Regions from separate parts of the Paenibacillus sp. DCT19 genome, predicted to be linked through region 2. Evidence: riboswitches for the same ligand, from Rfam matches in the RefSeq annotation. Region 2 holds a riboswitch; the other holds the start of a gene.
What was found. A riboswitch is a leader RNA that binds a small molecule or an ion and turns the genes downstream of it on or off. The one in region 2 is predicted to bind ZMP and ZTP.
Positions count from the first base shown of each region.

Region 1 (3,422 bases), 990 kb from region 2:
TGGAGCAATCCTGCTCGCCTTTGGGTTGTTGTTTATCTTTTGAGCTGTAATCGATGTTTTCAATGACCGCATTGGACTCCACTTTTGGCTGGTTCAGAGCCGGACGGTTGTATATCATTCTGGTGCGAGTATAATCGAATGAAAGAGATTGTGCAGACAGTACGCTTTGTTTACGGTGGATGCCTTAAGTAACTTCTCAGCCGAAATAAATAGAAGCATACGAAGCTGGTTTCCTCCGGGGGAAAATATAGTTGTCCACGTAGTTTAGCCTACGCCCTGTTCATCCATTTCTAGCTTTATCCCTTTTTTCTGAACATGGACTTCATGCAACTAATGTTGTGTAATCGTTGTGTAATCCTGGTTGGATTTCTTAAGCTATAATGTATACATTTATTAACATATATAAAATGGGGAGGCTACCACAATGAAACATATTTTGTTTGTATGTACAGGTAATACGTGCCGCAGCCCCATGGCAGAGGGGCTTTTGCGTAAGCTTGCTTCGGAGCGTGGCATTCAAGTAGAGGTGCGTTCAGCAGGTGTTGCTGCGACACAGGGAATGCCGATTTCACGTCACGCCGAGGCGGTACTGAGAGATCATCGTGTAGAGGGGCCGCCACACTCCACACAGCTGAGTGCAGGGCTTGTTGGTTGGGCTGATCTGATCCTAACACTTACTCGCAGTCATAAGCAGCATGTGCTGCAAGTTTTCCCAGACTCCGTCCACAAAACCTATACACTCAAAGAATACGTGGAAGATGACGAGCAAGTGATGAATGATCTGCAGGAACTGGACAGCCTATTCGCGACACTGGAGATGAAGCGTGCACTTGGTCAAGAGATATTAGCATCCGAGCGGGAACGTGTCATTGAGATTCGACAACGAATTCCAAGCTTCGACATCTCCGATCCGTTTGGCGGCAATCGAGATGATTACAACGTAACGGCTGCCGAGATTCGAACCGCGCTTGATCGACTTCTGGATAAATTGGAATAAAGCAGAGTGCACAGGGGTAATGTAAACAACGTATCAATAATGTAAACCTGGGAAGCTGAGATCGGTGATCAGCTTGATCATACGATCATAGCGCAGCTTAGCCATCCAAGGTTGAACCTTAATATTATTGATAGACATGCCTCACGTACTTGAAATGCCATATAGAAACAGAACATGGGATGTAAATTACCCGTTGATTTTAAGCGCAGGTTGTTTTATGATGAAGGGGAAAACAGGGATCCGGTGTAACTGGCGACGAAGTGGGCACAACCACAATGGAGCACCGGAACAAACGGCCGGTCGCCTGGGCAAAAGAGCAATTCTGCGATACCCGCAGACTGCTCTTTTTTTCGTCTTTCATCTGTTTATTCGCTATAATAGTACCTGAAATGCCATGTTGGAATACGAAAGGCTACCAATCGGAAGCTGGGCATGATGATATCGGGAGGCGATAGGATGACTATTGAGTTAGATTCGGAACAACCCGGATTGCAGGAACAGACCGCATCCATTTTGCGTGAACTGGCCATTGCAGGGAAGCTAGGTCCAGGACAGATCGTTGTCATTGGTACGAGCACGAGTGAGGTGGCAGGTAAACGCATTGGTACGAGTGGTGCGATTGAAGTGGCACAGCAGCTTCTTGCGGGTATTCGTGAGGTGCAGCAGGAATTCGGTTTTGAACCCGTCTTTCAATGCTGTGAGCATTTGAATCGTGCGCTGGTGATGGAACGTTCTGTGTTATTACGTCTGGGATTGACCGAGGTGGGTGCAGTACCTGTGCCTACAGCGGGTGGTTCAATGGCATCTGCAGCTTATCGATCACTTACCGATGCATGTCTGGCGGAACATGTGCAGGCACACGCAGGATTGGATATCGGAGAGACGATGATTGGCATGCATTTGCGGCATGTAGCAGTTCCTTTCCGTACATCGCTTCGGTACATCGGAGATGCCCGCGTGACGACAGCGTTAACGCGTCCGAAGTTGATTGGTGGGGAACGTGCAGTGTATCGTATGGAAGAACAGCCTGATTCGACATTTTGTGACTAACGTATAAAGTGAAATTATGTTTACACGTAAACGGAGAGTGCAACGCCAATCTGGAGAAGCAGAGCGTTCGCGTTTATCACCGGATTTCCCCTTTGTAAAAGGGATTCAAAGAAATCTGGGGATAACAGCGATCGAAAGATGGTGATGCAATCGAAGTCTGGAGTGTAATCTTATGTTTCACTTTATAACTTCACTTATATTAGGAGGAATTTAATCATGGAACAATTGCGTAAGAATGACCCGGCAGTATTGGAAGCGATGAATCTGGAGTTGAAACGTCAGCAAAACAACATTGAGTTGATTGCATCTGAGAACATTGTAAGCGAAGCGGTTATTGAAGCACTTGGTTCCGTTCTGACGAACAAATATGCTGAAGGATATCCAGGCAAACGTTACTACGGCGGTTGTGAGCACGTAGATATCGTGGAAGATATCGCACGTGATCGCGCTAAAGAATTGTTTGGAGCAGAGCATGTTAACGTTCAACCACACTCTGGTGCACAAGCGAACATGGCCGTTTACCTTGCAGCGCTTAAGCCTGGTGATACAGTACTAGGTATGAATCTTGCACACGGTGGTCACCTTACGCATGGTAGCCCAGTGAATGCATCTGGTTTGCTCTACAACTTCGTAGCATATGGCGTACAAGAAGATACATTCTTGATCGATTATGATGAAGTTCGCAAAGCAGCGTTCAAGCACCGCCCTCGTCTCATCGTAGCAGGTGCGAGTGCATACCCACGTACGATTGATTTTGAAAAGCTAGCTGCGATTGCAAATGATGTAGGCGCATTGTTCATGGTAGACATGGCACACATCGCTGGATTGGTTGCTGCTGGTCTGCATCCAAGCCCGGTTCCACATGCACATTTCGTAACAACAACAACACACAAAACATTGCGTGGACCACGCGGTGGTATGATTCTCTGTACCAAAGCTTGGGCTGCTGCAATTGATAAAGCGGTATTCCCTGGTTCCCAAGGTGGACCATTGATGCACGTTATTGCTTCCAAAGCGGTAGCATTGGGTGAAGCATTGCAACCATCATTTAAAGAGTACGCGCAAAATGTAGTGAAAAACGCACAGGTTCTGGCTGAGACGTTGATCTCCGAAGGCTTGAACATCGTATCTGGCGGTACAGATAACCACTTGATGCTGATCGATACACGCAGTGTGAACATCACAGGTAAAGAAGCTGAGCACGTACTTGATTCCATCGGAATCACTGTTAACAAAAATGCAATTCCATTTGACCCAACAAGTCCGTTCATCACTAGCGGTATCCGTATTGGTACACCTGCGGCTACTTCCCGTGGCATGAACGAAGAGGCTATGGTTTCCATCGGTAAGATCATTGCAAAAACGCTCAAAAACC
Region 1 covers NZ_CP029639.1:5,981,811-5,985,232, reverse strand. Annotated here, with positions in the region: gene DMB88_RS27240 (manganese efflux pump MntP) at 1-43, shown strand, start outside; gene DMB88_RS27235 (low molecular weight protein arginine phosphatase) at 425-997, shown strand; ZMP/ZTP riboswitch at 1,233-1,314, shown strand; gene DMB88_RS27230 (TIGR01440 family protein) at 1,454-2,047, shown strand; gene glyA (serine hydroxymethyltransferase) at 2,264-3,422, shown strand, end outside.
Region 1: another riboswitch for ZMP and ZTP. It lies ahead of DMB88_RS27230 (TIGR01440 family protein); the one in region 2 lies ahead of DMB88_RS22860 (DJ-1/PfpI family protein).

Region 2 (3,422 bases):
CTTTTGTGGAGGTTCTTACACACGCGACTCGCCTTAGTTCGTTGCTTCTTCAAGGAAGCGAGTTTTGGTTGTCAATGCAGAACATCAAGATGGAAGCGTACATTCAGGTCAGACAGTATGAAGAGGCCAAGCAGGTGTTTGAGCAGACGATGCGTCATGTCGTAGATCAGCGATTATTTCATCGTTTATCTGGACTATATGTGGCTTATAGTGGATATTGCTTCACCATGGGGCTTGTGCAAGAGGCACTCTCAGCGCTGACGATGGCGGAGGCAAACTTGGTGTACACCAGCAATCAGGGGGAGCTGATGACCGCTATTGCGAACAATCGGATCGTCATGCTGACGATATCAGGTGAGCTGGATCAGGCCATGACTGAAATTGAAAGATTCGAGTCGCTGTTGCAACAGGAATCAGAAGAAACGCAGCACGGTATGAAGCCGCTCATTCTCATTTATCGCTGTGAAATCGCCTTGGCACGCAAAGATTGGGGCATGCTTGCGCTAAGTGTGGATCAACTGCTGCACTGTGCGACGACGCAGGATCAGCAGATGAGTGGAATCTTTTATCAAAGCCAGCTTGCGCTATCCCATGGGGATCAAAGTGTATTTATGGAACGAGCTTCGGCATGTCTACCTTATTTTGAATCCGCACAGCATTTCCTAAGGCTGGAGCATTTATATGAAGGGCTAGCTGTTGTGTCAGAGGATCAGCGAAAGTACAAAGAAGCGGCGATATATTATAAGAAGCTGGTTTATCTGTTGCGTAATAAATAGGGTTTCTCTTCGAATGGGATAGCACAACGAAAAAAGGAGCAGTCTGCTTACGACAGCCTGCTCTTATTGTGTAACCAATGCTTTCCGTTAGCACAGTGAATACCGCCTGAGCATTGGTTTTTTATCCATTTTATCCATCCTTGTTTGTGTAATTAAATCCTAAAGCGTTCTAACAAGTGCGAGTCGATGAAACCCGGAGGCATAATAGTTCATATCAAGAAGTTCCCTTTGAAAGTTCAGTCGTTCGTAGAATAAGAGCGCTGCTTGATTTTTTTCATGATCAAGTGTATAAAGTACGACCTCGCTACAGCCGAATTCGTTTATTTTTGTACAAATTTTGGAGATCAGAGCACACGCAACACCTTGTCGAAGATGTGCTTTACTGGTAACCACGCCAACAATTTCATAGCTATTTATATTAGGTTGAAATATATAGCCAGCATGACCTATAGCAACATCGGATTCGTCAGTCATGACATAATAAGCGCTGAAATACTCATCCATCATATTTACATATGTCTCCCAGCGTTCAGGATATTGCTCACGTATGAACAATGGGAATTGAAAGTCATGATCCTTCATCATTGCTAGTACTGCTGGTTGGTCATGCATTTGCAAAAGGCGAATATTCATAATCTTGTCCTCCTAGGGTCAAGTGGGCATGTATACATCTTGAAGTTTACCTGCTTGGTAGTATGGATACTCTAGCTTCTGCTGAACTTGAAGTACAGTCTCTGTATTTGTCAGCATTTCAACCAAGTATAATCCCAGGTCAATGGAGGCTGTAACGCCGGCGCCTGTGATCGTATGACCATCACGTACGACGCGCGCAGATATGACTTCCGCACAGTAGGGAGCTAGTAGCTCATATGCGGATGAGTTGGTAGTAGCCCTTTTTCCATTCAAAAAACCAGCCGCACCCAATACTAAAGCCCCGGTGCATACAGAAATTTTATACGATACAGGCTCCGCCGTTCGAACCCAATCCATAAAATTCTCGTCGAATCGAAGCGTTCTGGTGGATAAGCCGCCAGGGAAAAATACGAGATCATAATCCCCCAGATTAGGCTGTACTGCATCGGATTTCATTTTCAGTCCACGATCATCCCTAATCTCTTCCTTGTCCGAGCAAAATGTCCATGATACGTTTTCCTTTGCTTTTAGTATGGATAGCCAGGTCACAGCTTCATAAAATCCAACGAAATCCATACTTGTCATTCCATCAAATATCACAAATGCCATTTTCATTGCTGATCCCGTCCTTTCATCTCATAAAAATGAATAAAAGTGTTTGATCATTAGATCAAACACTTAGCCCAGGCGTACGGCATATGAAATATGTGCTCCCTCGTGGTTTGCTCCACGTCTACGCCAGTCACACATACATGGTATTTGCTGCTAAGTATACATGACGTCCATTTTGTTTGTAAATATATATAAAAATAATATATAAATTCCCTCTCGTTTAGAGTATGAGCACAAAAAATTACTCTAAAACATGAAATGAAGTTGAGTATAGCACTCATTTTATTGTGGAAATCTTCAATATGTTCACCATATAAGCGATGAGTTAAAGGATAGAATCTCCACATTCGTCGTTTCTTTTGCATGTGCCTAGAAGTGTATTCAAGCACGGGGTGTTATGTTTATACTTAATATATAACAAATAACACAAACAAAAGAGGTGCTTATTATGGGATGGTTCAGTAAAAAGAACAAGCAGGAAGATGCCATTGCTAAAGCGGACAACATGATGAATAAAGGACTTACAGGTATGATGATGAAGGGTTTGGTTCCAAAGGCACATCGAGAGGCGATTAATCAGAGTTTAGATACGGCGAAGCAAGCACAATGGGCGGCAACGGGTTCACTACCTCTGACTGCCACGGCTACAGTGTTGAAGATTACGGATACCGGTAAACTAATTAATTTTGACCCCATCGTTATACTTGTGCTTGATGTGACGGAGACAAATGGGAAGCAATATCAGCGAACACTGGAAACACTGGTATCCAAAATGCAGATTCCTCGTGTAGGTGATCAAGTGGGGCTGGGACAGAACCCGGCAAACCCGACAGAATTGATCTATATGGGATTAACATCGGTCTAATGTATGGAAGTCATTAAGGAGTAAGTAGATTTTATTGAAGTATAAACAAAGATCAAAAGTACGTTTAACAACTAGATTTAGATATGGGAAGGGTGTTTCTGATGGTAGGATTTTTGAGACTTATTGGGTTATTACTTGTATTTGGTGTTGGATTCTCGCCATTCTTGGCGGAAAAGTTGTGGAATGATCCGTTTATTACGATGCAGGCTTGGTGGTATAGACCTGCGATTTATACGGGATTTGCGTTGATTTTTGTCCCTGCAATTCTAAGCGCTATGTTCGGCAGAAGCCGTGTGAAGACAGGCATACCTGCCCTTGGAGTCATTACAAGTGTACAACAGACGGGTACATATATTAACGAGCAACCTGAAGTACGTATCAGTGTGACCGTCTCCCGTAAAGGTCATGAGAAGTACGATACAACGTTCAAAACGATCATTCCGTTGACTTCGATGGCGCAGTTCCAGCCAGGCAGCTTCATTCCATTGCTTGTTTCGGAGAAGGATGAACGTAAGGTCGGGTTAGACTTGAATGGA
Region 2 covers NZ_CP029639.1:4,990,923-4,994,344, reverse strand. Annotated here, with positions in the region: gene DMB88_RS22870 (XRE family transcriptional regulator) at 1-776, shown strand, start outside; gene DMB88_RS22865 (GNAT family N-acetyltransferase) at 936-1,409, opposite strand; gene DMB88_RS22860 (DJ-1/PfpI family protein) at 1,428-2,024, opposite strand; ZMP/ZTP riboswitch at 2,084-2,165, opposite strand; gene DMB88_RS22855 (hypothetical protein) at 2,470-2,886, shown strand; gene DMB88_RS22850 (hypothetical protein) at 2,988-3,422, shown strand, end outside.